DNA from 2 places in the Lysinibacillus sp. SGAir0095 genome. Region 1 is predicted to be linked to the other one. Evidence: riboswitches for the same ligand, from Rfam matches in the RefSeq annotation. Region 1 holds a riboswitch; the other holds the start of a gene.
The links. Region 1 has a riboswitch for preQ1 ahead of queF (preQ(1) synthase). Riboswitches for the same ligand answer to the same signal wherever they lie in the genome.

Region 1 (16,054 bases):
GCATCGCTTCCTCCACATTGGACGCCGATAACCAGCTCTTGAATAGGTACCGCTTCCCGTCTTCTATTATTTAATAGACGCAGCTTTTCATCCGCTTTTTTCATGATCTCACGTACGTTTGCTTCAAAGCCTTGTTGATCCTGCAAGGAAATAATATCGTTTTCTTGAGTTGTTATAACGAGTGGTTGCAATTTCTCACATCCAAGTCCAATGACCAATACCTCACCACCAAAGTTGGGATGTTGAGAAAGGTTGGTAATTGTACGAATCGGAATTTCTGATCCTTCTGCATTAATCGCAACACCACAGCCATAGGTATGTGTCAGCGAAATGACGTCATCAACATTTTCATACAAAGGAAGCAATTCTTTCTTAATGCGTTCCACCGCGTAGCCTAAAACCCCCGCAACACATTGAACACTTGTAGTTATTCCTAATATATTCTTTGTCCCGACTGTACCGTTCGTATTACGATAGCCTAAAAACGTTCGGTCAGCTGGTTCAACTTGCGAATTTAATATTCCGTTTGCTGATGGCAGATTATCCAATGTTGGTGGTGTCGGTAACAACATGCGGGCTTCATGAACCCAAGCACCTTTTTCTATAGGTTCTTTTGCATAACCGATCACTTCACCGTATCGATAGATGGCTTCATCTTTCTTTATAGACCTTAAAGCAATTTTATGTCCTTGTGGAATTCGCTCTATTGCGATAATTCCTGATGAAAAATTACTACCTTCCCCAACACCGCCAGCATTTGCCACAATTGCAACATTATCCGCGTGATGGACTTGAATATAGAGTGGTTGTTTTTGCTCGATCATAATTCCCCTCCCTAAAATGCTCTGCCTTTGTATTCTACTAAGGCATTTAACAGAGCTTTCATATAACCGATAGAGTAAGCGAAGCCTAAGTTTGAATGCTTCCATCCAATATTTGAGAATGCCCATTTTTCATCTAAATCAGGTGTGTCACCCGCAAATGTTAAAACATGATCAGGGTTGATACATCCTTGGTAGCCAACCTTGTCGAGTTCAAGCAATATTTTAAACATATTTAAATCCCCATCATCTAGCATTGCTTCCTCAAAAGCACCCGCTGTTGGAAGGCTGCCACGTACATTTCTGAAATGAACCAGGAATATACGATTTTTTCTTCCGAAATGATTGATTTCATCCATAACTAGTGAGGAACCACCTGCTTCAGCCCTTGTTCCAATACAATACACAAACCCAACATTTTTTTGAGGGAAGTCATCAATAATCCGATGAAGACCAATCCCGCCAAAGGGTGAATCTGGGTGAGGTGTATCAGACGGATGCATCGCTACATTTACGTTATACTCGAGTGCCTCATCTACAATCTCTCGATATGCTCGTTGAAAGTTTCTCCACCAACGAGTCAGCTCTTCGTTGGTTGGAGTAGGCATTTTTTCTTTTAATAATCCAACACTTTCACCTCGTCCGATCAATCCTCCACGTTGGATAGATTCATAGCTTAATGATCGACCATAAAACACATCGCCTTCGAATCGTTGACGCACAATACTTATTCCCGCTTCACCAAACACTTTTACAGCATTAATGGAATTTTCAAGCTCTTTTTCACTTCCTGGTTTTTCTTCCATGAATGCCTGTGTGATATTGGGAAGTGTGACACGATTCATTTCCAATCCCCAGCTACGCAATCGTTTCTTTAACTTTAAAAGTTCGTCTAAATCAGGAAAACCTTGTTCTTTGACACCTTTAAATGAATGGCCAATCCCAAAGTCGACACAATCAATCCCTAGTTGCACCATTTGCTGCAAATCTAAATCTGCAAGATCGGTTGTATTTACAGTTACTGATAATTTCACTTATTTCACCTCACTATTCCCCTGCATTTTTAATCGTTTCATAGTGATCAAATAGTTCTTGCAGTTTCATTGCTGTTTCTTCCCCATTTAAATACACCGGTTCAACCCAATATTCACGGATTTCTGCTTGGAACTCTTCATTGGCAGCAACTTTTTCCATCGCTTCACTAAATGTTTGAACGACTTCGTCTGGTGTATCTTTCGGGAATCCCCAATAGAAAACTTTATCGATTGCCATGTCAACACCTTGTTCTTGGAATGTTGGTACATCTGGAGCAGATTCTAAACGCTGTTCAGCAAGAACTCCAAGTGAAACAAAATCCCCTGAATCAATATAGCTTTTTACAAATCCTAATGATGTAGGGAAGATATCTACACGTCCACCCAGTAAAGCCGTTAATTTATCAGACGCACCACCGATATCAACGATATTTAACTCAATCCCTGTTAACTGTTGAAACTCCATCACTTGAATATACGTCATTGATCCCATCTCTGTTGCAACTGTCACCTTTTTTGGATTTGCTTTCGCATATTCGATTAGCTCTTCTATAGTTTTAAATTTACTATCTTTTGAAACGACAAATGTATTTGCTTGATCCAAAACGCCTGTTCCTGCAAATTTGAAATCCTCGATTGATTGATCAGAGAGACCATAAATTTTGTTTAATAACATTGAGTTATGAAACGCTAATACTGAATAGCCATCTGCTGTCGAATCTAATACTTTGCTTACTCCAACCGTTCCACCAGAACCTGTAACATTCGATACAACAAGTGAAGTTCCTAATTCTTTCTCTAAATATTTTGCTAGTGTACGAGTATTTAAGTCCGTATCTCCTCCAGCACCAGCCGGTACAACAATTTCAATCGGTTTCGTTGGATAACCCTTTTCCTCCCCTGTAGCTTTCTCACTACACGCCGCAAGTACCAATACCATTAAAGAAACAAGTAAAATTCCCCAATATTTTCTCATTTTTAATAGCCCCCATTTTAGTTGTCATACGCAACTTTTTCATTAGATTCTTTCATTTTTTGCTTCGCTTTAAAAGACTTGTAGATTTTCCATCCTACTGAAACTACAGTTACCAGCAAGAATAATGCTGCAATCGGCTGAGTCACAAATGGCATAAAGTCGCCTTGAGACAGCATTAACCCACGACGTAAATTTGTTTCAAGTAATGGGCCTAAAATAAATCCTAGAACAAGTGGTGTTAAAGGGATACGTACCTTCAACATTAAGTAGCCGATCAATCCAAAGAATAATAATGCATACACATCAAACATTCTGTTATTTACACCATAAGCTCCCACTACACATAGCGTCATAATGATTGGCAGTAAGATATATTGCGGAATACTTAGTAAACGAACAAACCCACGCATACCGGCAAATAATAGAATTGCCATGAAAACGTTTGCAATTAGCAACGCAGCAAAAATACCATACACTACGGGAGCATTGTTTTGAATCAATAAAGGTCCTGGTTGTAATCCATGTAACACTAAACCACCTAATAGCATTGCTGTAACAGTATCACCAGGAATTCCTAATGACATTAGTGGTATTAGAGCTCCACCAATCGCAGCATTGTTTGAAGTTTCAGATGCAACAACCCCTCCTGGCGTCCCTTTTCCGTACTCTTCTGGCTTTTTTGCGGAATTTTTTGCTGCAGCGTAAGCAATCAAATTGGCTGTTCCCCCACCAATACCTGGTAGTATTCCAATGCCTATACCAATTGCAGCAGATCTTACGAAGTTCCATTTTTCTTCTAGATACTCTTTTAACGGCACTTTATAGTTAATTTTTTTGATATTCACTTTTAGTGCCTGGTAGCCCCTTTTCTCAGCAACAAGCAATATTTCGGATATTGCGAATAAACCGATTAACACTGGCATCAAGTCAAATCCTGCATCAAACGCTGATATTCCAAATGTAAATCGTGGGAATGCATCAATTGGTGCGGAACCCACCATCGCAAAACCAATTCCAAGTAACCCTGACAAAATTCCTTTAGGCAATGAATCTCCTGATAAACTTGCTATCAATGTTAATGAGAATATTACGATAGCAAAGTATTCGTATGGGCCAAATTTCAGTGCGACTTGTCCAAGTGGAGGAGCGACCATTATTAATAAGAGAATACTGACCAATCCACCTAAGAAAGATGCAATAATGGCGAATGAAAACGCCTTCCCAGCTTCACCTTTTTGTGCTAAAGGATAACCATCAAATGTTGTAGCTATTGAGGATGGTGTGCCTGGCAGTTTTAATAAAATTGCTGGAATCAATCCCCCTGAAACGCCACCAATGTATAAACCCATTAAAAGTGACATCCCTGCTATCGGATTCATTCCATATGTGATTGGTAAACAGATAGCTACTGCCATCGTTGCGGTTAATCCTGGTATGGATCCAAAAATCAACCCCAGAATTGTACCTCCCAATATTAAGAGAATTGTCGAGATACTTAAAACATTGCCAAAACCTTCCAACAAACTTTGAATCATTTTATCCCCCCTAACCTATGATTCCCTGAGGTAGCATAACGTAGAATACATTCCTAAAGATGAAATACACGATCACCGACATCACAATTGATATTGTCCCAATGACAATAAGCTTTTTCTTGTCATTATCAGATAAAATAAACATTTGAGTGATTAAATAAAGTATGGAGGACAATAAAAATCCTATAAACGGTGTCAAAATAGCATAGATGATCATGGCACCTAAGCTGATACTTAATTTTTTATAATTTTTACTATTTGGGTCCTCCTCTTCAACTTCTAACCCTGTTTCCCCATCAATTACCTTTATTTGTTTATCACGGTTTCGATAGGCATTAATCATAATGACAACTGCTGTAATAAGCATTAATACAGCTATAACTCTCGGCATAAATTCAACGCCAACACCAACGCCGGCCCCTGCAAATTCTTCAAATGAGAACGTCATTATAAACATGATTGCAGCAACTGCAGCTATAACTCCCCCAGTTATAAAATCGACCTTTGATTGAACCATTTCCTTCCCCCTTTATCTTTAGTGAATTTTCTGATAAATTAATTGTAAGACAATATGACAATACAAGTCAATACGTTTTTTCTGATAATTTACAATTTTAAGAGAATATCCCTTACCCTAAGCAGAAAATAAGTAAAAAACAATCATGACATTAGCACTAAATTCACCCTAAAAAAAAGACCCTCAACATTAAAGTTGAAAGTCTCTTTCATATGCTATTTTTTTTAATTTCAAGTCAGCTATATCCGGTTCTGCACACCCATCTATAATTTTCAAGTTCAATTGTGAAAATAGAACAACCTCCTTCTTTAGAAAGGAGGTTGTTCTATTAGCCTGTAATCATATCTTTCTCTTTAATACCATGAATTTGGTTTAGGATTAAGGCACCGAACATTTGTATGATCGTTTTTACGATGACTTGCCCTACAATAGCAGCTGGAACTGCTTCCCACGGAAGGAAACCTGCTCCAAGTGGGCTTAATCCAACTATAACGAAAACTACCGAATCCAGTATTCCTCCCACTATACCGCTATAAAATACTCGCCAAGCCATTGGTAGTTTTAGACGTGTATAGATTTCTGTATCAGCCGTTTCTGCAATTAAAAAAGAAAGAGCGGAAGCCGCAACAATCATTAAAGTGTCCCCTAAAGAATAGGAAACGATTGCTGATAAAATTAATGCTGTAAAAATGAATAGATACGTTTTTCCCCGACCATATTTGTTCTGTACCAAATCTCGGAAAATGAAGGTTGCTCCAACAAAAAGTGTCCCCATCGGAACAATAAACATCCCAAATTCTAATGGTGCAAATCGCGCTGTGACTACATTGGCTATCACGATGGATAATAAATAAAATAATATTCTCATGTGTATCTCCTTATAATTCATTTTGCAAAATCAAAGCTAGACGCCTCTTTTATTTCCCCAAATAAGCGTATGTAGCTGTGGCAAAACTCTAACATTTTTTAATTGTTCATCCGCAACAACCTTGTCAACCAATCCCTCGTATTTCTTTAGTAAATGCCTAATTAATTGCTCATTGTTTCTCTCAGTAATTTCGTCATTACCTACTTGAAGGTAAAAAGGTAATGATGGATAACTGAGGTGTAGTTCCTTCGCATAAGCATAATCTTCATCATTAAAAATTACGATTTTCAGTGAAATGTGCTGATTGCTGTTTCGACTTTTAAGCTTTCCTATCATCTCAGTAAGCATTGAATAATCTGTTACCATTCCTGAACTTGGAGGCTTGGGGGAAATGGTTAATTCATCAATGTCATATAACCATTCTTGCCACTTGCTCCCCTGTGTCTCGACTCCAATTTTGATGTCATTGTTTTTTAATATTGTAATAAGCGCTTCTAAATTACGAAGAAGGACTGGATTCCCCCCTGAAATCGTGACAAATGAAAAACCATTGCCACCAAGTTTTTTTAATTGCGCCCATATCTCTTCAGCTGTCATTTGAGCAATTAAATGCTTCCCGCTACCATCCCATGTAAAGGCGGAATCGCACCAAGCGCAAGAATAATCACATCCAGCAGTCCGAACAAACATCGTCTTCTGTCCTACGACCATCCCTTCACCTTGAATGGTCGGTCCAAAAATTTCAATAACGGGAATTTTACTCACAATCCATCCACTCCCGTCTTACTTCAGCATAGCTTGTCGGGGTTTCATATAGTCGAACAAATTCTACACGCAGTTCAGTGGAATTCTGTTCTTCAACAAGTGCTTCTTGCAGCTTTTCATATATCCAAACAACAATATTTTCAGCTGTTGTGTTCATTAATGGCAGTGTTTCATTTAAATAACGATGGTCCAAATCAATCTCAATTTTCTGTTTCCAAATTTCTTTTATATCACTGAAATCAATTACTAATCCTCGTTCATCTGTATAGCCACTAATCCCTAATACGGCTCGATACGTATGGCCGTGCAGATTTTTACATTTACCTTCATAGTTATGTAAATGATGTGCTGCATCAAAGGTAAATTCTTTGCTCACGAGAACACGCTTAGAATGATACTTTAATTGGCTTCTCTGTATATCTACATCAATTTTTTGGAGCTTATCGACAATTCTGAAATCACCCATTAATCAAGACTCCTTTTTTATGGAAAGATATTCATCTAGCCCTTTTTGACGTAATTTACATGAAGGACATTCTCCACATCCATCTGCCATTACACCGTTGTAGCAAGTCAAGGTTCTTTCACGAACAAAATTGAGTGCACCCAATTGATCAGCCAGCGCCCATGTTTCAGCTTTATTTAGCCACATTAGTGGTGTCTCGATCACAAAGGTATCGTCCATCGATAGATTTAACGTTACATTTAAGGATTTTATAAAAATGTCGCGACAGTCAGGATATCCACTGAAATCTGTTTCGCATACCCCGGTAATGATGTGCTTTGCTTCCACTTGGCTCGCTAAAACACCTGCAAAAGACATAAAAAGTAGATTTCGACCAGGCACAAAGGTAGATGGCAGCTCTCCACCCTCTCCATCAGCCACTTCAATATCATTTCTTGTTAATGCGTTTGGTGCCAGCTGATTTAATAGGGACATATCCAAAATATGATGCTTCACATCTAGTTCCTTGGCAATCTCTTTTGCACATTCAATTTCAAGACGATGCCTTTGACCATAATCAAAAGTAACCGCTTCTACTCCTGAGTAACGTTTCTTTGCCCAGAATAGACAGGTTGTACTGTCCTGACCACCGCTAAACACGACGAGTGCTTTTCCTTGCTTCATCCTATAAAACTCCTTTTTCATGAAAAAACAGCATTCTAAGAGAAATGCTGTTTCTTCTTAGTTTTTTTAAGAGGGTAGCTAAAACCTCTTCCTTCTTAGTGTGAAGGACTATTAATTTATCGATTATCGACTTTTTCAGGATTTAGATCATGATTCATTAAACGGTAATTTGCCATTTCTTCATATTTCGTCCCCGGCTTACCATAATTACACCATGGATCAATCGATATTCCGCCCCGAGGAGTAAATTTACCCCAAACCTCAATGTATCTTGGGTCCAATAATTTAATTAAATCATTCATAATGATATTCACACAGTCTTCATGGAAATCCCCATGGTTTCTAAAGCTAAATAAATAAAGCTTTAGTGATTTACTTTCTACAATTTTCTGATCCGGAATGTAGGAAATGTACATTGTCGCAAAGTCTGGTTGACCAGTAATTGGACATAGACTCGTAAACTCCGGGCAGTTAAACTTTACAAAATAATCACGGTTAGAGTGAAGACTATCCACGGCTTCCAATACTTCCGGTGCATAATCAGATGGATATTGTGTATTTTGATTTCCTAATAATTTTAAATCATTTAAGCCTTCTTCATTTTTTCGGCCAGACATAAAAAAAACCTCCTTGAAAATGTATCCCAATACTTTTCAAGAGAGGCTTTAGCGCTTGCAATATAAAAAAATATGAAACAAATAAAAAAAGCCACGTCCTAATATGGACATGGCATAATGTCATGTTTCCATAGTTTTTTATAGAGGGTATCAGCTATGAACCTCTCCCGACTTGTTCGGGCAATTAATTCTTCATCATATTAAAGAAAATTTTGGAGGAAGTCAATACATTTTTCCAAATTGCCTATTTCAAAAGAATTCCAGCGTTCTTTTTTTCATTTTCAATTAAGTATTCTGCATTCATCTTAATCATTTCAATATATTCATCATCTTTTAATGGAAACTTATTTTTTACTAATGGATTTAGCTTGATGGCTTCCAAACTTCCAGTTACTTTTGTTTCGCGAGTATCAAGATTATACTGCACTCGCATATACAATTTCTCCTTATATGTAATATAAGCCGTAACCTCCTGTTTTTCTATATCAATAACTGGATAGTCAATTTCAATTCCACTTGAGACAAATAGGGTATGGCCTTGTTTGGATTTTCGTTTATTGAAAAGTAAAATAAATGCGATAACAAATCCTGATAGTGCTATTAAATTGCAAGTTCTGCATTTCATTATTATCTCCTCCAATCCAACTTTTTTACCATAAATATCCAAAATTGATAAGTAATGCGTCTTTAATTATAGTAGCAATTCTCATATTTATCTTTCATTAATAGGCTTGTGCAAGCTATGCCAGTTTCATCGTATATGTCTTTACCTACATTTAATTCAATACTATTTTTTGAATCTATATAATTTGAAGATTCATGTGAGATTGAGATTGTCTCATCATCGACCCAATACATAAAAAAATTTCTACTAGATTCACTATAATAAACAGTTTTAACTTGATCATTTTCTTCATGATTCGTGATATTCACCCATATTTTAACACCACCAACAGCTCCTCCATAGTTTTGCAGATAAGCATTTACTGTATATTTTTTCGATGGCGAACTCACTGGATTTGTAAAAGATTCCCCTTTAAGCTGATCGAACGTGAAAAAATAATTGAGATAAACGAAGATACCAAAAAACATACATGACCCTATCAATGACGCAATAAGGAGCTTTTTAGGAAAACGTTTTTTCTTAAAAAAGAAGATTATTAATCTAATAATTAAAATAAGCAGTAACACCCCTGTAATGAAAAATAGAAAAAAACCTAGTACGTTCAGGTGTAGTATCATTGTAGTCCCTCCTTATGAAAAACCTTGAATTTCCTTAATAAACAGAGCAATAAAGAAACTACCAAAAATAACAAAGAGAATTATCGAAATTATTAAAAGTATCCAACAGAATGCCAGGAATGCATCATCAAACCATTTTAGATTTCTCATAAAATCCCCTTTATGTTGCCTATATGTAAGAAACGAATTATATGGAATATAGTTACAGATACGGATAATTTTTATAGAAAAAAAGAAACCTATTTTAGGCTTCTACTGATTGGTAATATTAAGTGCAAGCACATAAGTTGCTGTGCTTTTCCCCCATAATCCTACGATTTCAACTATATAATTTCCTTGTTCTTTTATTTCTTCAAATGATTTGTAGGTTGCAACTAATTCATCACTATTCCAGAGATTAATTTCATAACTAATTGGTTCTTTTGCAAATCTTAAATTTACTGGTTTAGATAAATTTGCTTTAACCCCTTCCTCAATATTCACCATTTGGGTTGGACCTGCATGATCTGCATGAATTACTACATCTTGCCCTGTGGTTTTATCTTGATAATGCCAAGAATAAGTTCCTCTGTAGGTTTTAATCACGTCTCCCCCGATAGTTAGTATTAGTCCGGGTGGTTTTTCGTCAGTAGTATCAGAGGTTATCCTATCACTCTCATTAGATATTTTTGATAACTTATTCACTTCGGGATTACTACATCCGATTAAAATGCATACAATCACCAAGTGCACTATCATCCGTATACTCATAAAATCGCCCCCCTTTTAGATTAGTTGATAACTTACTAAAAAAGTTACATGAAATAAAAAAGATGCTATATGGGTAGCATCTTTTTTCTATGACATTTCAGTAAGTGACTGGATAAGCTTCAACCTTGCAGCTTATTTGTAGCTTCTCCCGATTTCTCAATATGGTTAAGGTAGTAGTACTTTCAGGTTCCAGTTCATTTATAGCTCTCTCTAGGGATTCATGGTTCCGAATCGCGCTTCCATCAATTTCCATTATTATATCTTCAGAAATAATTCCAGCCATTGCAGCAGCAGTACCTTCCTTCACTTGGACAACTTTTGTCCCTCTACTGAACTCATTGGTTGTGTGAGTTATTCCAATCCAAGCTTTCCAAAAGTTTGCTCGATGATCAATGCCTGTTTCATATACAGTTTGAAGGTTTTCTAAAAATTGACCTGTGCCGAATAGCATATTTTCAATCGTTGATAAGTCCATTTCCCCCAAAATAGAAGATTTATATTCAATAGTTACTAGTATACCGTTTTCAATCTTATCTAAAGAGGTAATGGTAGTAAAATCCCCATCAAGACTTTGAAGCACAAAAAGTTTCATGGGATGTATTTCTGTAAATACTCCTTCAGTTGTTGCTCCCCAGCCATGATTCATGTAGCCTCTGCCACCTATCCGAAAATCTATCTGCGCATTTTTCGTATACCAACGATTTAAATGCTCCTGCTTAGTTAATGCAGCCCAAACCAGTTCCAAAGGTGCATCAACTACAATCTGTCTCATCACGGAGTCCTTCACTTTGTTCATCTCGAAACTCTCCTTTTTCCACATAATTTTTTAGACTAACGAGTTGATCATCCAGTAATTCTCCGATGTATTGAAGCATTTCATTGTAAGCATTTTGAAGTGTATAATAATTTATTGAATAAATACGATACTTCCCATTTGAACTTTCTGCTATCATTTCTTCTTCCAGCAATATCTTTAAATGTTTTTTAATCGCTGGTTGAGAAATGGTAAAAGCTTCAACAATCTCCTTTTGGGTCATTTCTCTTTGTTTCAGCATACTAATTATTCGACGTCGAGTTAAATCCCCTAATGCTCGATAAACATCAGGCATTAGCATCCCCTCACCTTTACTTATAACCTTTTAGTTATATGTAATATATACTATTCAGCGAATAATGTAAATAATATTCTGAAAATAAGAGATGTGAGTTTAGTGGTGTTCAAATATAATATGGAAAATATTGGTGAAAAGCTGAGTGTGTACAAAGCTGAACTTATACAACTGAAATCCTGTCATTGAAGCTGGTTTTTGTTAAACAGATTATTCCCCCTTCTTATCTGGATTTGTACACGAGGGTCCTTCTATTGAAAAAAATTCTTATTTTTTATCAAGATTTGTCCATGAGGCTCCTTCTATTGGACAAATTTGTTACTATTCCTCAAGATTTGTCCATGAGGCTCTTTCTATTGAGTCAAGTCCAAGTTATTGTGTAAAATTCAATACGAATGTTTTCAACTAAATTTTAATTGTAAAAATTGGGGGTAATAAATTATCCACCCACTACATTTTTCTCCCTTAACTCCCATGGGTTAATCACTCATATTCCGTAAAGGCTGTCAAAGGCTCTTTTCACTTTGATAGCCTTTACGGAATGTGAGATACTCCCTGGGCGGGAGTTAAGGTTGACAAGATAAATCAGAAATACTATCTAGAAAGTCCTGTTCTTTTTGAATAATCGTTTTCTTGATAGTGCATTAACACAGCACCAACTAATCTAAAGGCAGATTGGGTATTAGGGAAGATACGGATTACGTTCTCTCTTCTACGTACTTCTTGATTTAGTCGTTCCAGAGAATTCGTACTTCGAATATTGACACGTATACCTTTCGGAAAATTCATATATTGAATGGTATCTTCGAAACCTTCATCTAGTACTGTAAGTGCTTTTTCATATCTGCGATCTTCTGCATACTGATTCATTAATTCATCTTTAAATTTGCGCATATCATCAAGGGTAACTGCATCAAAGATACGTCTAATCATGAGACGGAAATCTCCTGAATCCTTTTTCGGCAGCTTTTCAATAATATTACGTTTAAAATGTACGTTGCATCTTTGCCATGTAGTTCCGATGAATTCGCGTTGGATGGCTTTTCGTAAACCTTGGTGAGCATCAGATATAACTAACTTGGGTGATTGAGTTCCTCGGGATTTTAAGTGTTGAAGAAAACGACTCCAGCTATCATAGCTCTCCACATGGTCTACACTTAAACCCAAAATTTCACGTTTATTCTCTTCTGTAATAGCCGTTGCAATATAGACAGCCTTCGATACAACTTGGTGATGTTCACGCACTTTAATATACATTGCGTCCAGAAAAATATAAGGATAGTAAGTCGTGTTTAAAGGTCTGTTTGCCCAAGTGTTAATAATGGGATCTAGTTTTTGAGTCAGTGAAGACACGAGTGATTTTGATACAGTTTCACCACAAAGCTGTTCCACAATTTGAGTTACCTTTCTTGTGGAGACACCATTTACAACCATTTCTATCATCGATAGAATCAACGCTTGATCATGTCTAGCATATTTTTCAAACACACTAGTAGAAAATTCACCGTTGCGAGTTCTAGGAACTTTTAAAGTTAGTTTTCCAACACTCATAACGATTTCACGCTCGTAGTAGCCATTTCGGTAATCGATTCGATCATTCGAACGCTCATAAGCCGCTGCATTTAAATATTCGTCTCTTTCTTTTTCCATAAACTCATTTAAAACTAATACTAAAGCAGATTTAACCACTGTATTTAAGTCAGAATTTAGTACAGAATCTTTTAAAAAGTCCATATCTAAGTTAAACTGTAATTGAGTCATTATTATTCCCTCTTTCATGTTTATCGTCGCTGAAAACATTGTATCCAAGAGAGAATAAAATGACTCTTTTTCTTTTTACACAATTATATGGACTTAATCTTCTATTGGACAAATTTCTTCCTAATCCCCAGGATTTGTCCATGAGGCATCTCTTATTGGACAAATTTCTTACTAATCCCCAGGATTTGTCTATGAGGCATCTCTTATTGAACAAATCTCCTACTTTTTATCATGATTTTTCCCCAAATACAGCACACTTAAATAGACAAATTACCGAGTACCTTTACATCGAATTTGGACTATGTACTTTCTTTCCAAAGCCGTGAAAATAGATTATACTGAACTGACAACGTATTCCATAAGGAGGAATTCCTATGACTGAGAATAATCAAAATGAAACACCAAAGAAGAAAAGTTTGCAAGAGCTCGTAAAGCAACAGCTTGAGAACAAAAAGAACAACTCCAATAATGGTAAGGGTAAAATGAAAACAGACCTTTCAAGCCAAAAGATGAAAAGCCAGCAAACAAAAAAAGCTAGCAATACTCGTAGAAAAATGGGTGTTTAATGAACGGCCAAAATCGTAAAGACATCATTCCTGGTACCACCGTAGATATTGTTCTAAAAAAAGATCAAAGAACCGGAACACTTACCAGAGGTATTGTGAAAGACATACTAACCAAATCGCCAAATCACCCCCATGGCATTAAAGTCAGGCTCACGGATGGGCAGATTGGACGGGTTCAGGTAATACATTCCAATTAAAAACACGAAAAAGCATTCAAGATTGTTTCATTCTTGAATGCTTTTAATTATTCTATAAGAATCGCTTTATAAGGGGAATATGCTGCTCTGAAATTTAAATAAACTCATGAAAAGATTTATAATCAGCTCAAATTTGCTTTGTAAGTTTACATAATATTATTATGGAAAATTAACATCTAACATATTTTCGTTTAAAGCCAAGTGCCCCTCGATCCAAATCCTTTTGGATATTAGCAGAAATATCCACCATACTGCTTTTTTTGTTTTCACGTTTTATTTCTACTGTTCCAATTGATTTTGCGATTTCAACCGCCTTTTCATGAACAGGTACATATGAAATTGCAGCTGTGTACACAAAATTACACATTGCCGATTTTGTTCGTTCAGGGGAATCATGAATTGTTTTCTCGATCTGATCTAACAGATTCGTGATTTTGCTTGGATCAAATTCAAAATCCTTTCGATTTCCAAATAACCAGCAATAGCAGCTCCACCCTGCCGACATCCGAAGCTCTTCCCCACTTTCTATCCATTGATCTGATACCTTTTGTGCAATATTAGTTTCAGCCAATGTTACTGAAACTACATAATCAGACAGCATATAAAAATAGGCACCATCTATCCAACGCTCAAAATCTTCTTCCGTCATAACTGTTGGATCCGCAATTACTCCTGCGAAATACATAGCATCATAATTTCCCGTATCATATAGCTGTTGTGCTAATGGTTGATTGTATTTGTTTTTCTTTGCAAGTGGCTTCATTGCACCAGTTGCCACACCAAATATAGGTTCTCTTGCCCCATTACTTATGTAAGTCTTTTTTGTTCTTTCCTTTCCTAAGGCTTCTAATTCCTCCATAATCGTTTCTACATCCATTTGTTCGCACTTCCTTCCTGTGGATTTTATTATCCTTTGGTGTTTCTGGCAAAAAGAGCAACTCTTCACCTACGATTATAAGAAACACCGCTTAGTATACATAAATTAGAAATGTTACATCATCTTACAAGTAGATTATCATAAATATCATGTCCATTTTCACTTTTTTTAATTGAATGGTGAAAAATAGGTATAGAAAATTCATATCGACCTATACTATTAAAGATTTCACTTCGACTCCGATGATTGGGAGGGTTAACCCGATGGATGGGATTCATTGTTTTCATTGAAGAACATTTTACTGAGAAGCTAAAGCAACTTTCTTAGGGTAAAGCTTAAGATTCTATGCGAAAAGCGAGGCAGTGTGTCGTGGATAACATAATGTAGTGTAATCAAAACCCGGAATTTATTCCGGGTTTTTAGTTTTTCAAAAGAGTTGGACTTTCACGGTATTCTTTTACTTCGGGGCTTAGGAACATCATATCGAGTATGATTTTCCGTCACAATGCGTTTCATTACCTTATGAACTGTATTTCGATCACAATTATGCTCCGCATTGCATTTGCTCATGCGCCATTCAATTGCATTCAATACCCATTTTGCTATTTGATGCATTTCATAAAGCTTATTATTCCATAGACATTTCTTCAACGGCCTTCAAATAACTAGAATAGCTAAATTCTCCAAACGAATGTGAGTTTCCGTTAAAGAAATGTTCATATATATAAACTTCAGCATCTTCCAATGAGCAGTTCCGTGCATTCATTATTAATCTGATATAAGCATTGAAATATTCTTTAGACAAGTTGCCGCCATTGTTTACCGTCATATTAGAAATCACTCCTAAAATCAACTACAGCATGTGGAATCTGAAGTATTCTCTAGATTAATGCTACACACCCCAGTTTCCGGTAATACAAGCTCTACCTTTTTCGAAGCCTCGAAATCTCCGCATAAGTAAGCAACTATAGAGCGGATTTGTTCGTAGCCTGTTGCCATCAAGAATGTTGGAGCACGTCCATAGCTTTTCATGCCAACAATATAAAAATTTTTTTCGGGTTGTCTTAATATTTCTTCTCCATGAGGCCGAACTGTCCCACAGCTATGATGGTTTGGATCAATTAAAGGAGATAGTGCACCCACACTTTCTGTTGCTGAATCTATATTCAAGCGTATCTCTCGTAGAAATGAGAAGTCAGGTCTACTTCCTGTATTCGTAATCATTTCATCAATTCCTGAAAGAGTAAAAAGTTCTCCTTTATATTCGCCCTTTAGTTCAATTCCATTATT
Region 2 (16,054 bases), 1.1 Mb from region 1:
CTCCAACCCCTTCTCGTACTTCAAGTCCAAGTTTTCGGTGAAAATTTGCTATATAGATAGGCGTATGCACTTCTTGAAATGATAGCTCAGGATTTTCATGTAAATGGCGTCTGATTGAAACCATTTCATCATAATGGCTTTCCAATAGAGTCAACAATTGTTCCATTATAAATAACGCTCCTTTCCCATTTATGTATTTTCAACAATATATGTTGCTTTCAATAATTTACTCTTGATATGGATAACTTTATCATGTTTTCATAAGGTTAAAAATGATATTTGTTAGTAAATTCAAAAAATTAATCACAAACTACTAATATTTCAGGGATTAAAAAAAGAATTACAAGAAGTTTTCTCGTAATTCTCATAAATATCAACTCTTTTAATTTTTTTGTTGTAAAGTTGCAACAAGCAGAAGAATCCATCCCGCTAAGAAGAGCACGCCACCAATTGGTGTAATCGCTCCTAAGATCCCGATTCCCGAAAGTGCTAATATATATAAACTTCCTGAGAAGAATACGATTCCTAAATTCATGCAAATTGCGGCGATTTTCAGTTGTTTGATTGAACCAAATAGCTTTGGACTCATTAATATCCCAATGGCAACAATTGCGATCGTATGGAACATTTGATACTGGACAGCTTTTTCCCAAATTCCAATGCCGTACTCATCTAAAACGTTATCAAGAGCATGTGCTCCAAATGCACCTAAAGCAACTACTAAAAATCCGTGAATTGCACCTGAAATAATTGATCCCTTCATGTATAAACCTCTCTTTTATGTATAATTTTTAAGTAAGCAGTTTAGAACCGGCTCCGACTGTATGGTGATTGGTAGGGTAATTTTTTAACCTTGAACTTCCCCACATTTAAAAGTCGAAAATGGATTCACCATTCGCATCATCTTCTTTCAGCTTCCCACCATTAAGAGTATTGGAATTTTGAACAATATTAGGTGATTGCGTCGAGATTGGGTTTGATTGAAAGCTTTGTAATGGTTGCGTAATCAAAGCTGACGTATAGGCTTGTACTTTTGTTGTTGAATTTTGATTGCCATTAGATAATCCAACATTGCATAATGCTCGAATGGCACTTAATTGTTCACGAATATACTGTTCGTCCGTACTATTTTTAGTACCGGCTACAAGCTGCTCAATTTCTAGTAACAACGCTTGATATGAAATCATTCTCTAGGGCTCCCCTACTGTTTGTTTAGGTGAAAACTGCATGCAGTCCAGACCAGAAGATTGTTTTACTACTACTGAAGGAAGCTGCTTTGTTTTAAAGTTATAAGCTGTGCAAGAGCGAGGATTACGGGCGTCCCATGTCACACGAAAATACCGGCATTTAAAACAGTTTACTTTCATAACCACTTCCCTACTTTCTATTCCAATTTAACAGATTTCAAATACTGTGAAAAGCTATGTGAGTCGGAGCTCTATGGTTCATAACGATTGAGTTTCTTTTGTAGTGAGCTACCTTCGTTTCTTTAAGAGCTGTTCGCTGCCTTTCGAGCGGCTTTGTCACTTATGAGCAACTTCTCTTTTGTTTTGGACGACTACTCAGTACCACTCTAATCCTCCAAACACCAATCAATTGGTACTTGGCCCCATTCAATTAACTTATTATTAATTTTTGAGAAAGGTTTACTGCCAAAAAAACCTCGATGGGCACTTAACGGACTTGGATGTGGTGCCTGTAAAACAAAATGGTGATCACCATACTTTTCAATAATTGTTCGTTTTGTTTGTGCCGGCTTTCCCCAGAGAACAAATATAATAGGTTCTTCTCTTCTTGCTAAATTTTCGATAACAAAATCCGTGAATTGTTCCCAGCCTCGCCCTTTATGTGAGTTTGCCTCACCTTGCCGAACAGTTAATACTGTATTTAATAAGAAGACCCCCTGATGTGCCCAATTCATTAAATAACCGTCCTCTGGTATTCTACATCCTAAATCGCTCTCCAGCTCTTTAAAAATATTTCGTAAGCTCGGTGGTTTGGGGACACCTTTCTTCACAGAAAAAGACATTCCGTGAGCTTGAGCAGGGCCGTGATATGGATCTTGTCCTAAAATCACAACTTTCACATCTTTATAGGCAACAGCGTAAAATGCACTCATGACTTCTTCTTTAGGTGGATAAACTGTTGAAAGGCTATATTGCTCTTCTATAAATTTTCTCAATTCAGTATAATAGGCTTTTTCAAATTCCGGAGCCAAAATTTCTTCCCAATCGTTATTAACTATTTTCTTCATAAAACACACCTCCTTTTAAAACTACTTTATCAAGGTTCCCGTTTCAATAGGAGATTCTTTTCGAAATCTACCAAATTTGTGAAAACCCATGCTAGTGGCTTTCCAAAGTCAATTAGTTGATTTCGATTTAATTTCAGTTCATACTATACTAAATCTTTACTGACCTTATATTTTTTATATGAACTGGCTATTTTTATATAGTCAGAATTATACTATACTTTAGAACATTAATTTTATTATGTAGGTGAAGGAGTAAACGATTATGGCATTGAAAAAAACTTTAACTATAGCAGGTTCCGACGCTTCAGGTGGTGCAGGATTAGAAGCAGATTTAAAAGCTTTTGAAGAACATGATACTTACGGGATGGCGGCCGTTACTGTTATCGCTACGATGGATCCTGATAATAACTGGAATCACGGCGTTTATACATTACCAATCGATGTCCTGCAAGCCCAATTAAAGACGGCATTCTCCACTGGAATCGATGCTTTAAAAACAGGTATGTTATCTACAGAAGAAGTTATTCAAACGACTGGTGAAGCAATTAGTGCATCTGGCGTAAAAAATGTTGTTATTGACCCGGTTATGGTATGTAAAGGGGAAGATGAAGTTTTAAACCCAGGTACAGTGGATGCTATGATTCAATATCTATTGCCAAATGCTCTTGTAACAACACCCAACCTTTTCGAGGCTGGACAATTAGCTGGAACAGGTACTCCAAAAACAATCGAAGAAATGAAAGCAGCCGCTGAAAAAATTAAAGCTCTAGGTGCAAAGAATGTAATCATTAAAGGTGGTCGTGCACTAGATACTGAAAAAGCTGTCGATTTATTCTACGATGGCGAAAAATTCTATTTACTTGAAACACCAAAAGTAGAAACTACATACAACCACGGTGCTGGTTGTACATTTGCTGCTAGTGTCACTGCTAACCTAGCAAACGGACTATCTGTTAAAGATTCAGTCTTTGAAGCAAAAGAATTTGTAGCAGCAGGAATTAAACACGGGTGGAAATTAAACCAATTCGTCGGCCCCGTTTATCACGGTGCAAAACCTCGTCTAGGTGCACCAGAAGTTACAATTAAAGAAGTCTAAACTGTTTATGTACCAGGTCCTAAAACGATTCGAAATATTCGAAATTGTTTAAGGGCCTGGTACTTTCATTCATTTGCCAAATTGACTATAATTAGACTATTAGATGTGAAAGGAGAATTAAGATGAAGGAAGTACAAATTGACGAGCTCCAAGAATTGCTTAATTCTTTTGCAAATAAAGATGTTTATATTCATCTAGAAACTACAAATGGAGCCTATGCCTCCCATTTTGATGAAAGAGTATTTAATGCAGGGGCATTTATCCGAAATGCTAGAATTCGTTATGAACTTGCTAAAATAATAAACGATACCCCTCACCGTGTAGGTTTAAAAATGGACCATGGCTGGGTTTATGCACAGGGTATTACCCATTATGAATTAGATGAAAAAGGCCGACTATTGATGGCTGGATTAGACTTTACAGGGAAACTTGCTGTTGCACTAGAAATTAGTGAAACACCATTTTCTTATTAAGGAGTGGATTTTACATGTCATTACAACCACAACGTCAAATTTTAGTAGTCTTCCCTCATCCAGACGATGAAGCTTTCTCATCTGCCGGAACAATTAGAATGTACCGTAATATGGGTGTCCCTGTTACATATGCATGCTTAACTTTAGGTGAAATGGGACGCAATCTTGGCAACCCTCCATTTGCAACTCGTGAATCTTTACCGGAGATTCGCCGCGAAGAGCTAAAGGCTGCCTGTGAAGTTATGGGCATTGAGGATCTAAGAATGATGGGATTACGCGATAAAACCGTGGAATTCGAAGATGATGAAAAAATGGTCAGCTTAGTGAAAGGGTTAATCGATGAGCTCAATCCTTCATTAATCATCACCTTCCTACCTGGATATGCAGTACATCCAGATCATGAAGCAACAGCGCGAGCAGTATTTGAAACGGTACGTCGTATGCCAAAAGAAAATCGCCCAACAATTTATGCTGTGGGCTTTGCCAACAACACCATTGCCGAAAAAGGGGAACCAACTCTTCAAATTGACGTGAGCAGCGTTAAGCTTGAAAAGGTAAAAGCATTACAGGCACATGCTTCCCAAACTGCATGGATGATTGAAGAAAATGCGAAGCGTACTGATGATGGCCGACCGATGAGTGATAGTTGGTTACATTACGAGCGATTTTATGTAATTAACCAGGATATTTTGTAATTTTTTGGAGTAGGAATTGAAATCCTACTCCCTTTTTTTTGCAGTTTATAGTATACTTTCATTAGATTGTCATTATTCAGAAATTAACGAAAAGTTTGTCGACACTTTCCTTTTCAAAGTCTCAATCTGCCTAGTATTTTCAGAATTATAGAACTTTATTAAACTTATTTACACGTGTATATAAAAACTATATAGTGTATAAATATTCAATACCAAAACATCATATAAAAGAGGGACAACATATGACAAAAAAATTTAGTACATATACATGGTTTCTTTTTATCTTTCTTTCTTTAGTTGGAATTATCTTATTCATTACTCCAATTAATACTGAAGACGGTTTAAAAGTACCCATCGCTATACTTGCCAATACACTTTCTGCTAATGTTACAGGCTTTATTCACTGGTTTGCCTATATCGTCTTTATCATCGCTGCTGTTGGTGCATTAATTATTAAATTCGTACCAGAGACAGACGAAAGAACTTTACTGGATTCTTTATTCCGTGTGAATTGGTTCTGGACAACTATGCGTATTTTAGCTGTGATTTTTGCGAGTATGTATTTATTCCAGGTCGGACCAGAAAGCTTTACAAGTGATATTACTACCGGATTATTAATCACTCCTGACGGCGGTTTAGTAACAATGATGTTCTCATTGTTCTTGTTTGCAGGGTTACTGCTACCTTTATTAACAGACTTTGGTTTACTGGAATTCTTCGGATCCATGATGGTTAAAATAATGCGTCCACTATTTAAAATTCCTGGACGTTCAGCAATTGACTGTTTGGCTTCTTTCGTGGGAGACGGAACAATCGGTGTTCTATTAACAAGCAGACAATATGAGGAAGGTAATTATACTGCTCGAGAAGCTGCTACGATTGCCACAACATTCTCTGTTGTTTCGATTACTTTCTGTTTCGTAGTGCTTGATACAGTAAGTTTAAACAACTATTTCTTACAATTTTATGGTTCGGTAATTTTAGTTTCAATTATTCTTGCGCTCATTATGCCCCGTATCTTCCCATTGCGTGGCAAACCTGATACGAATTTCAATGGCTCCACTCCACTGGAAAGCAGCGAAATCGTACCAGAAGGTTTTAACTCTTTTTCATTCGGTTTAAACAGCGCTTTATCTAAGGCTGATAACAACAAAAATTTAGGAAGAGTAATTGGTTCTGGCTTTAAAAACGTTCTGGAAATGTGGTTCGCGATTACACCGGTTATTATGGCTTTCGGTACAATTGCATTAGTTCTTGCTGAGTACACAAGCTTCTTTAAAATTTTAGGTATGCCATTTGAGCCGATCCTAGCTTTACTGCAAATTCCTTTTGCTGACGAAGCAGCTCAAACAATGATTGTTGGTTTCGCCGATATGTTATTACCTTCTATTTTAGGTGCGGGCATTGAATCCGAGTTAACTCGTTTCTTCATTGCCACAGTATCTGTAACACAATTAATCTACATGTCTGAGGTCGGTGGATTAATTTTAGGAACAAAGCTACCACTTAAAATTTGGGATCTGTTCTTGATTTTCTTAATCCGTACACTTATCTCGATTCCAATCATTGCACTTCTTGCACACTTAATATTCTAATTCTCTAGGACTGGCTGATGCCGGTCCTTTTTTCGTTTGATTTCTATTTTATACCGCCATGAAGCTGTTTAAAGCTGAATTTTTTGAATTAAAAAATAATTCATAAAAAACGTGTCATTTTGTGATAAAATGAGTCAATGGTTGATTGAAAACGGAGGTAACAAAACGATGGAAGTTGTTAATTCAAAAAGTATCGCTGTGGAAAACGTGTTAATCGCACATCAACATTTAAAGGATGTCGTATTACATACCCCACTTCAAAAGAATGAGTATTTATCTGAAAAATACAAAGCCAATATTTACATTAAACGTGAGGATCTCCAACACGTTCGATCCTTCAAATTACGCGGGGCATTCTATAAAATCAAAAAAATCGAAGAAGCTGCCCGCAAAAGTGGCGTTGTTTGTGCCAGTGCAGGTAACCATGCACAAGGCGTGGCATTTGCCTGTGCACACTTAAACATTAAAGGTAGAATTTTCATGCCATTAACGACGCCAAAGCAAAAAATTGATCAAGTCCGCATGTTTGGTCGCAATAATATCGAAATCATTTTAGAAGGCGATACATTCGATGATTCTGCCACTGCAGCAAAGGAATATAGCTCGGAGCATAATATGATTTTCATCCATCCTTTCGACGATCTAGACATTATCGCCGGACAAGGCACTGTTGCAGTTGAAGTATTAAACGATATCGAGGAACCGCTTGATTACATTTTCGGAGGTATTGGAGGTGGCGGTTTGATGGCCGGTATCTCATCTTATATAAAAAATATATCACCAAACAGCAAGGTAATCGGGGTTGAGCCAGCAGGTGCGGCTAGCATGAAAGCGGCCTTTGATAACGGTGGTCCCACTACTCTGGCGAAAATCGATAAGTTCTGTGACGGTACCGCTGTCCAATGCGTTGGTACAAAAACCTATGAAATTTGCAACAATTATTTAGACGATATTGTCGTTGTTCCTGAAGGAAAAGTAAGTACAACAATTTTGGATTTGTATAATAAGCATGCGATTGTAGCTGAGCCTTCTGGTGCACTTCCCGTTTCTGCACTTGATTTCTATGCTGAAGAAATCGTTGGAAAATCAGTAGTTGTGGTGATCACTGGCGGCAACAATGACATCAGCCGAATGCAGGAAATCAAAGAGAAATCTTTGTTGTATGAGGGACTGCTTTATTACTTTATCGTCAACTTCCCTCAACGTGCTGGCGCCCTACGTCAATTCTTAACAGTAGTGCTAGGGCCAAACGATGACATTACGACTTTCGAATATACAAAGAAAAATAACAAAGAAAGCGGCCCTGCCCTAGTTGGTATCGAAGTCACTCACCCTGAAGACTACCAAGGCCTTGTCAACCGGATGCGCATCAACGGCTTCGAATTCACCGAAGTCAATAAAGATAGTCAACTCTTTGGATTGCTGGTTTAGTAGATTGAATTGGAGAACACTCGGATTTTTATGATTCGGGTGTTTTTTTGTTTGGGGTGGCGCTGACGGTTTTGTGCTGATGAATGAATTTTACTTGTGACTTTTACTCTTTTACTTGCGATTTCGCTCTACTTACTTGCGACTTTTGCTCCATTACTTGCGAGTTTCTTTTTTACTTGCGGGTTTACTCTGTTTACTTGCGACTTCTCTTAGCTTACTTGCGACTTTTGCTCTTTTACTTGCGAGTTTACTCTGTTTACTTGCGAGTTTACTCTGTTTACTTGCGACTTCGCTCCACTTACTTGCGACTTTTGCTCTTTTACTTGCGAGTTTCTTTTTACTTGCGGGTTTACTCTGTTTACCTGCGACTTCACTTTACTTACTTGCGACTTTTGCTCTTTTACTTGCGAGTTTCTTTTTTACTTGCGGTTTCACTCTGTTTACTTGCGACTTCGCTCCACGTTCTTGCGGCTCCTTCTTCCTACGTTCTCCTCCTAACAACAACTTCTTCTACAAAATCAGGAATTTTATATTTTCTATTTTTATAAGTCCCTATATACTCCCAATCTAATTTCTTTAAAATTCGATGTGCAGCAAATTGTGAATCAATCCCCAAAAACTCCCTTAACTCCCGATTCGTAATCCATTCACTTATTAAATAGCGGTAGTCGGATAGAGCTTCAAGATGAGCATCCTTGTTTTTCATACCGCATCTCTCACATTTAAAGCTCCCGTATTCAAATCTCATTACATTTTTATAGTCACACTTCTTACAGAGCACACCTTTACGTAGCTTTGTAGGATTCACTTTAGCTTTCCAATCTTTTCGCTGATGGTGGTTCATTAAATCTGTTTTAAGCATTTCAAATTGGTTAAGGGATATGTTTGGTTCTCGATGTTTATTGAATAATTTCTCGAGTTCGGTTTGTAAGCCGCTTGCGTGGAAAATGGAATGACCCTTTGGAATTGCTCCAATGATTGTGTAATCACTCACGATAATTATAGAAGTTTCAACTGGCAAATTGATTTTTATATCACGAAACTTCCTAGAAATAAATTCAGCGTGGCGTTTAATTTGGTTTACTGGGTTTCTGAATGATTCTATTAATCCTTCCTGGTTTGTTCGAATTAGTTGGTGTTTCGACTCATCGATATCTAGACGTCAACCGATGTTCTTTATTTCGATTAGCCAAATGAAATGTGGGGTCAAAAGGAGTGTGTCAATTTGATGGGAGTAACCTGCGCTATTAATGGTTTCATAGCTATGAAAGAGATTGTAGCGACACGGAATAGTTAGTTCATTCCACAACTGATCTACCCAGAGTTCCCCATCATATCCTTTCCTTTGCACAATGTACTGCTCCATATAAAAACTATAATCGGCTTGTTCATTTTCAGGTAACCTCCGCAGTAAAGCTTCTAGATTTATAAGTTTGCTAGATTTTTGTCTTTTAAGAATTTCCATTCACTTCCCTCCTTAAATTCATTTTAGAGACAAACCATTGATCTTGCAAAAGCCCCTAAAAACCTCTTTCACTTAAATTCATTTTTTCAGCATAAAAAAAGAGAAGAAACTTCGCTTTTCGCAAAGAATCTCCTCTGAAAATTTTATTTTTCACTACTCCTACTAACCTCTAGCTCCCCAGTAACGCCCGGTCTGAGTTCATTTTTTCTCCGCGGATGTTTTCGAATTCCGACATTAAGTCTGGGATTGTTAGTGTTGGTTTTTTCGCTTCATCAATCGATAAAATGATTTGTCCTTTATCCATCATGATCAATCGGTTGCCAAGATCGATTGCTTGCTGCATATTGTGCGTCACCATTAAGGTTGTTAAGTTGCCCTCTTCTACCAATTGCTTTGTCAATCGAGTGATTAACTCCGCACGCGATGGATCGAGGGCAGCTGTATGTTCATCCAATAATAAAATTGACGGCTTTGTGAAGGTTGCCATCAACAGTGATAACGCTTGGCGCTCTCCACCTGAAAGCATGCCCACCTTCGCATTAAAGCGGTTTTCAAGCCCTAGCCCCAATTTCTCTAGTGACGACTTAAAGAAATCGCGTCGAGTACGGCTTACCCCTTTTCTAAAAGTCCGTTTCGCATTACGCGAATACGCTATAGCCAAATTCTCCTCGATTGTCATCGACGGTGCAGTACCTGCCATTGGATCTTGGAAGACTCGACCGATGTATTGAGAACGTTTATATTCCGGTAATTTCGTTACTTCTTTCCCTTCAATGGTTACAGCCCCAAAGTCAGGTGTTAAGGCGCCGGAAATCATATTCATCATTGTCGATTTTCCAGCACCATTACTTCCGATTATAGTTACAAAATCTCCCGGTGCTAAATGTAGATTAATATTATCTAAGGCGATTTTTTCATCAGGAGTGCCTTCATTAAAAATCTTATTGATGCCCTCTAATTTAAGCAAGGTGATTCCCTCCTTGCATCATTTCTGTTTGCTGATTGAGACGCTCAATCCGCCTTTTTTCTTTTCGTTTTTTCTCGCGTCGCTTATCTACCATTTGTGGGATGACTAATGCTAATATAACGATAATCGCGGTAATTAACTTCATATCTGAAGTGTCTAACCAGTCGATACGTAATGCAACGGCATAAATGATTCGATAAATAATTGCCCCGGCAACAACTGCCAGTGTCGTACGGAAGATTGTCTTTGTTCCAAAGATGGCTTCCCCGATAATTACCGATGCAAGACCAATTACAATCATCCCAATCCCCATATTTGCATCAGCAAATTTTGAATATTGAGCGATTAAAGCTCCAGAAAATGCAACTAAGGCATTAGAAAGACCCAGTCCTAATACAATTAGGCCATCCGTGTTCGCCGAGAAGCTACGAATCATTCGTTTATTATCGCCTGTTGCACGAATTGCAAGCCCCACTTCCGTTTTTAAGAACCAATCTGCAATAAACTTGATGATGAGTGTAATAATCAACACTACTAAAATGGTACCCCAAGTGGATGGAGCTGATTGAAAGCCTAACGTATTTTTTATAAAGTTTGTTAGAGCTGCATCAATCCCCAAATTACTCCAAAAACTATTAAACTGTGAAAAAATTGTATCAGCATTTATCAGTGGAATATTGGGTTTCACAATTGCATTTTCTGCAGATAATCCCATAATACGAAGATTGATAGAATATAACGCAATCATCATTAAAATCCCTGAAAGTAATGGATTTATCTTTCCTTTTGTGTGTAATAGACCTGTCATACATCCTGCAATAAATCCAGCAACAATTGCCATTAATGTAGCTAGTATCGGGTGGTAGCCCAGTGCAATCATCATTGCTGCAGTAGCTGCCCCAGTAACGAAGCTTCCATCAACCGTTAAATCCGGAAAATCCAACACTCGGAATGTCAGATACACTCCGAGTGCCATAATTGCATAGATGATTCCTTGCTCAACTGAACCGAACATCGCTGTAAACATATTGAATCATCTCCTAACTAACTTCTAATTTATTCGTATACTTCCGCGTTCCAGGATTCACCGATTTCAAGACCTAAAGTATCGGCAGCACCTTTATTAATAAGTAATTTTAGGTTTGCAGGATATGCAGATGGAATTTCAGAAGGTGTAGCTTCTCCATTTAAAATTTTCACTGCCATTTCCCCAGCTTCATAGCCGATATCATAGTATTCAAATCCGTAGGCACCTAATCCGCCACGTTCAACTGAATCTAGCTCCCCTACCATTAAAGGAAGTTGGTTAGCGCTTGCTACTTCAATTACTGATTCTAGCGCAGATACAACTGTGTTATCAGTAATGATATAAAGCGAATCCACTTTACCAAGTAATGATTCTGTTGCTTGTTTTACCTCTGCTGATGTAGAAACAGCTGCTTCTACTAATTCAAGACCAGCCTCTTCCAATAACCCTTTAACTTGTTCAATTTGTGCAACAGAGTTTTGCTCACCAGTGTTATATACTGTCCCGACTTTTTTCGCACCTAATTCGTCTTTTAAAAATGTGACTGTATTTGCAATTGTATCTGGATGCAAGTCAACCGTACCTGTAACATTTCCACCTGGTGCTTCCATGGAGTCGATTAGCTCTGCACCTACTGCATCTGTAACAGATGTGAAAAGAATTGGAATATCTGATGTTGCCCCTTTAACTGCTTGGGCTGATGGAGTTGAATTTGCAAAAATTAAATCAACACCTTCATTCACTAAGTTTTGGGCAATTGTTGTGTTCATACTTTGATCGTTTTGGGCATTTTCCTCGACAAATTCAACTTCTAAACCAGCCTCTTCCAATGCTGCTTTAAAACCTTCAGTTGCCGCATCTAATGATGGATGCTCTACGATTTGTGTAATTCCTACTTTGAATGTTTTTCCTTCTTCAGTTGTTCCAGTACTAGTATCTCCTGTAGATTCGGTAGATGTTTCACTACCACCACAAGCGGCTAATAAAAGCACCAGTCCAAATAGTAAGAACGAAATTTTTTTCGTACTATTTTTCATGTTGGTTCCCCCTAATTCTTCTCTTAACTTACCTGACTCTTTTTGAATAAATATATCATTCTATTTTACTATTCAAAAAATTCGAGTTTGTCGATTATATTACATCGAACCATTTTAATAGTCAATAACATTTAGAATGTTCTGAAATCAATAATTCCAAAATACTTCTCCCACCAAAGTAATTCGCCACTTTAAACCGCTAAAGTACAACTTTCGGACCAGAAAAATATTATATTAATAAAACATAAAATCTGTGACAACTTTTCGACATTCTTCATATCCTTTCAAACTAACTATTCTTTTATCTAACACCATTTAATAATAATTTGACATTCCTACGAAATTATAATAATATATTTCTCTGTGTGCTTTTCACGTGGTTCGAGACCATCCCACGAAAAAAAACTAAGGAGAAATGAATATGAAAGTAAAATTTTTGGCAACGACAGGGATTATTGCAGCTCTTTATATTGCTGTTACCATGTTAGTTGCACCGTTTGGATTTACGGAGATTCAATTCCGTGTATCTGAGATGTTTAATCACCTAGTAGCGTTTAATCCACGCTATATGTTAGGAATTGTCATTGGTGTATTTATCTCCAACCTCTTCTCACCACTAGGAGTCTATGATTTAGTATTCGGGGTTGGCCACTCGATTATTACACTTGCAATCTTTATTTTGATTTGTAAGTTTGTAAAAAACACATTGCTGCGATTAATCATTAACACTTTTCTTTTCACGTGTACAATGTTCATTATCGCGTTTGAATTAAATCTGGCACTTGAACTACCTTTCCTTTGGACATGGGTTACTTGTGCAATCGGTGAATTCGTCGTGTTAGCAATTGGTGTGCCAATTATGCATCTATTAAATAAACGATTAAACTTTAAAGATTTAATCTAATCATAAAGCCGAGAGCAAAATGCGTTTTTTATTATAAGGAACCTTTCCTATAATAAAGGCACCATTTTATGCTCTCGTTTTTTTATTTAGTAATACATCAATTTGTCAGAAAACATTGACAAAATTAAAAATACCCTCTACAATTCTATTTAATTAATTGTTCGGATACGGTAGCAGGTTGTGGGAGCACGACCACCGTTTGAGCAAAGCAGAGTTTAGATGAGATAGCAGAGACAAATTGATGAATAAGAATAGTAACGGTTTTGAACGCTTTAGAGAGCTAGTGGTTGGTGGAAACTAGTGCGGGCAAAATCGTGAATGGGCCTTATGAGAGCAGCTAGCATTCGTTAGTTGACGTATTTCCTACGTTACAAGGAAGTGTTTTTACGTTCTTTGGAGTTTACTCCCCTTATCGTGAAAACACATCAAGGTGGAAGTATGTAAATGCTTCAACAGAGGTGGCAACGCGGTATCGATCGTCCTCTACAAAGGGAATTTCCTTTTGTAGAGGGCTTTTTTATTGTCTAATTCTAGCCTGCTAATTCTAATTTCAGGAGGATGAAAAGTAATGACAATCCACTTTTTCACAAGGCATGTAAAGGAAAATGAAAATTTATCCTATGAAGAAATGCTTCAAGCCGCAGAATTAATATTTAATGAAGAAACGCCAAAAGAAGCTATTGCCGAGCTATTAATTGCCTTAAGCAAAAAAGGTGAAACGACGGATGAAATCGCAGCTCTTGCAACGGTCATGAAGTCCTATGCCCTTCCATTAGACCTTCCCGAAGGCAATTATCTTGATAATTGCGGGACTGGCGGCGACGGTTTACAAAGCTTCAACATCAGCACAACATCCGCCTTTGTTTTGGCAGCGAATGACGTTTCAGTTGTCAAACATGGCAACCGTAAAATTTCCAGCGCTTCCGGGAGCTCAGATGTTTTACAAGCTTTAGGAATCCATACTGATTTCACGACCCAGGATTCAGTAGATTTATTAAACCAAACAGGCATCACCTTCCTTTATGCACCAAATGTTCATCCAAGATTAAAACGTATTGGAGAAATTCGACGCGCAATTGGAAAGCCAACTATTTTTAACTTGGTTGGTCCGTTAACAAATCCAGCCCATTTAACATCTCAACTTGTCGGAATTAATCGACCTGAATTCGTTCGTCATTATGCAGAAGTCCTTCGTATTTTAGGTCGCAAACGATCAGTCGTTGTTTCCGGTACACAAGGGATGGATGAGGCTTCACTGGATCAGGATAATACCTTGGCCCTTCTTGAAAACGGTGAAATTAAGTCCTTCCAGGTTGATATTGCAGCGCTCGGCTTAACCCCTGCCCCAGTCACTGCATTACGCGGAGGTACACCTGCGGAGAATGCCATTATCTTAAGAGATTTATTGAATGGGAAACAAAGTGCCTATTTTGATGCTGTTTTATTAAACGCTGGTCTTGCGTTATTTGCTAACGGTAAGGTGTCTTCTGTTGCAGATGGTGTTGTATTAGCCCGAGAGAGTATTTTATCTGGAAAAGCACTAGAAAAGCTTGATGCTGTCGTTGAATATAGTCAAACCGTACTAAAGGAGCGTGTCGTATAATGACAATTTTGCAGAAGATTTTAGATCACAAAGCAACGCTTATCCCTTCACTTCTAGCTAAGGAGCCAACATTTGAGGTGGAACATAAATCCCGCCCTTCCTTATATGAAACTTTAAGAAAAGCCGATGCGCTCCAAGTTATTTCAGAAATGAAACGTGCCTCTCCTTCAAAAGGGATTATCAACGAAGGGGCAAATCCTGTAGAACTTGCAAAACGCTATGAGCAGGCTGGTGCAGCATGTATCTCCGTTTTAACGGAGGAAAAATTTTTCATGGGGTCCTATCAGGATTTAGTGGCAATTGCAAATAACGTAGATATTCCGATTTTGAATAAGGATTTCATCGTCCATGAAGTTCAAATTGATTATGCCAAAGCAGCCGGTGCTTCAGTAATTTTATTAATTGTAGCAGCTTTATCGGATGAATTGCTAAAAGCATTTTACACATATGCCAGTGTACTGGGACTTGATGTTTTAGTTGAAGTTCATAACGAAGAAGAGTTAGATCGTGCTTTAGCTATTCATCCTAAAATCATTGGGGTGAATAATCGAGATTTAAAAACTTTCGATTTAGATCTGATCCAAACTGAAAAATTAGCAAATAAAATTAATGCACATGAAGATATCGTCTTTATAAGTGAAAGTGGAATATGGAATGCCAGGGACGCTGAACGAGTTGCCATAGCTGGAGCACGTGGTGTTTTAGTTGGTGAATCCTTAATGGTTAGCCAAAATGTAGAGCAAGCGCTATTCTCATTGCAGGTACCCTTACCCTCCCTTGTAAAGGACGTGAAGTAATCATGGTGAAGGTAAAAATTTGTGGCCTTAGGGAAGAGGAACATGTTCAGGCGGCGGTTGAAGCTGGGGCTACATGGATTGGATTTATGTTCGCGAAAAGCAAACGCCGAATTTCTATTGAACGAGCGAGTGAGTTAGCTAAGCTGATTCCTTCCCACATAAAAAAGGTCGGTGTTTTCGTGAATCCAACCGAGCAAGAAGTACAGGATGCTGTTGAAACAGTGGGCCTTGATTACGTTCAATATCATGGAAGCGAGGACCCTACATTTATTACCCATTTAGGCTATCCTTCCATCAAGGCTATTTCGATTCGAAGTTTTGAAGATGTTGAAAAAGCGCGTCTCTATAATGTCGATTATTACCTTTTTGATGCGCCTGGTACAGACTATGCAGGTGGAAGTGGCCATGTGTTTGATTGGTCATTGCTGGATCAGCTCTCCATTCCAAAGAACCGCGTGATTTTAGCTGGTGGGCTGAATAGTGAAAATATCACTCGTTCCATCTCCCAAGTAGAGCCTTTTGGGGTTGACGTTTCAAGTGGCGTTGAAAAAAATGGGATGAAGGATAGCGAGTTAATTAGACAATTTATAAAAGCTGCAACAACAGCAAGCGTTATGAAATAAAACTACGACCCGCTTTTAAAGGTAGTCGTTAAGGAGCGAAATCAGATGACAACTGAAGTAAAAGGACGTTTTGGGCGTTTCGGTGGA

Region 2: it holds a riboswitch for preQ1, as region 1 does, so the genes downstream of both, C1N55_RS03915 (QueT transporter family protein) here and queF (preQ(1) synthase) in region 1, are expected to answer to the same signal.

What each region holds. Positions count from the first base shown of each region.
Region 1 covers NZ_CP028083.1:1,838,920-1,854,973, reverse strand. The annotation lists gene garD (galactarate dehydratase) at 1-824, opposite strand, end outside; gene C1N55_RS09095 (mannonate dehydratase) at 836-1,855, opposite strand; gene C1N55_RS09090 (tripartite tricarboxylate transporter substrate binding protein) at 1,869-2,831, opposite strand; gene C1N55_RS09085 (tripartite tricarboxylate transporter permease) at 2,849-4,366, opposite strand; gene C1N55_RS09080 (tripartite tricarboxylate transporter TctB family protein) at 4,377-4,883, opposite strand; gene C1N55_RS09075 (VUT family protein) at 5,212-5,751, opposite strand; gene queE (7-carboxy-7-deazaguanine synthase QueE) at 5,788-6,516, opposite strand; gene queD (6-carboxytetrahydropterin synthase QueD) at 6,509-6,982, opposite strand; gene queC (7-cyano-7-deazaguanine synthase QueC) at 6,986-7,645, opposite strand; gene queF (preQ(1) synthase) at 7,762-8,262, opposite strand; PreQ1 riboswitch class I at 8,387-8,433, opposite strand; gene C1N55_RS09050 (hypothetical protein) at 8,507-8,887, opposite strand; gene C1N55_RS09045 (DUF5412 family protein) at 8,950-9,504, opposite strand; gene C1N55_RS09040 (hypothetical protein) at 9,757-10,254, opposite strand; gene C1N55_RS09035 (SRPBCC family protein) at 10,352-11,050, opposite strand; gene C1N55_RS09030 (metalloregulator ArsR/SmtB family transcription factor) at 11,007-11,363, opposite strand; gene C1N55_RS09025 (IS256 family transposase) at 11,958-13,124, opposite strand; gene C1N55_RS09020 (hypothetical protein) at 13,499-13,690, shown strand; gene C1N55_RS09015 (YwbE family protein) at 13,690-13,887, shown strand; gene C1N55_RS09010 (DNA alkylation repair protein) at 14,057-14,764, opposite strand; gene C1N55_RS09005 (hypothetical protein) at 15,393-15,593, opposite strand; gene C1N55_RS09000 (NAD(P)-binding domain-containing protein) at 15,614-16,054, opposite strand, start outside.
Region 2 covers NZ_CP028083.1:763,937-779,990, reverse strand. The annotation lists gene C1N55_RS03990 (M20 family metallopeptidase) at 1-166, opposite strand, end outside; gene C1N55_RS03985 (DUF423 domain-containing protein) at 383-763, opposite strand; gene C1N55_RS03980 (YwdI family protein) at 870-1,187, opposite strand; gene C1N55_RS20735 (uracil-DNA glycosylase) at 1,191-1,367, opposite strand; gene C1N55_RS03970 (uracil-DNA glycosylase) at 1,574-2,254, opposite strand; gene thiD (bifunctional hydroxymethylpyrimidine kinase/phosphomethylpyrimidine kinase) at 2,517-3,350, shown strand; gene C1N55_RS03960 (YojF family protein) at 3,473-3,823, shown strand; gene bshB2 (bacillithiol biosynthesis deacetylase BshB2) at 3,838-4,518, shown strand; gene C1N55_RS03950 (YjiH family protein) at 4,761-6,113, shown strand; gene ilvA (threonine ammonia-lyase IlvA) at 6,282-7,544, shown strand; gene C1N55_RS03940 (hypothetical protein) at 8,026-8,565, opposite strand; gene C1N55_RS03935 (nuclease-related domain-containing protein) at 8,707-9,009, opposite strand; gene C1N55_RS03930 (ABC transporter ATP-binding protein) at 9,179-9,976, opposite strand; gene C1N55_RS03925 (ABC transporter permease) at 9,969-11,003, opposite strand; gene C1N55_RS03920 (ABC transporter substrate-binding protein) at 11,033-12,040, opposite strand; PreQ1 riboswitch class I at 12,411-12,455, shown strand; gene C1N55_RS03915 (QueT transporter family protein) at 12,462-12,944, shown strand; T-box leader at 13,177-13,431, shown strand; gene trpD (anthranilate phosphoribosyltransferase) at 13,513-14,547, shown strand; gene trpC (indole-3-glycerol phosphate synthase TrpC) at 14,547-15,344, shown strand; gene C1N55_RS03900 (phosphoribosylanthranilate isomerase) at 15,347-15,967, shown strand; gene trpB (tryptophan synthase subunit beta) at 16,013-16,054, shown strand, end outside.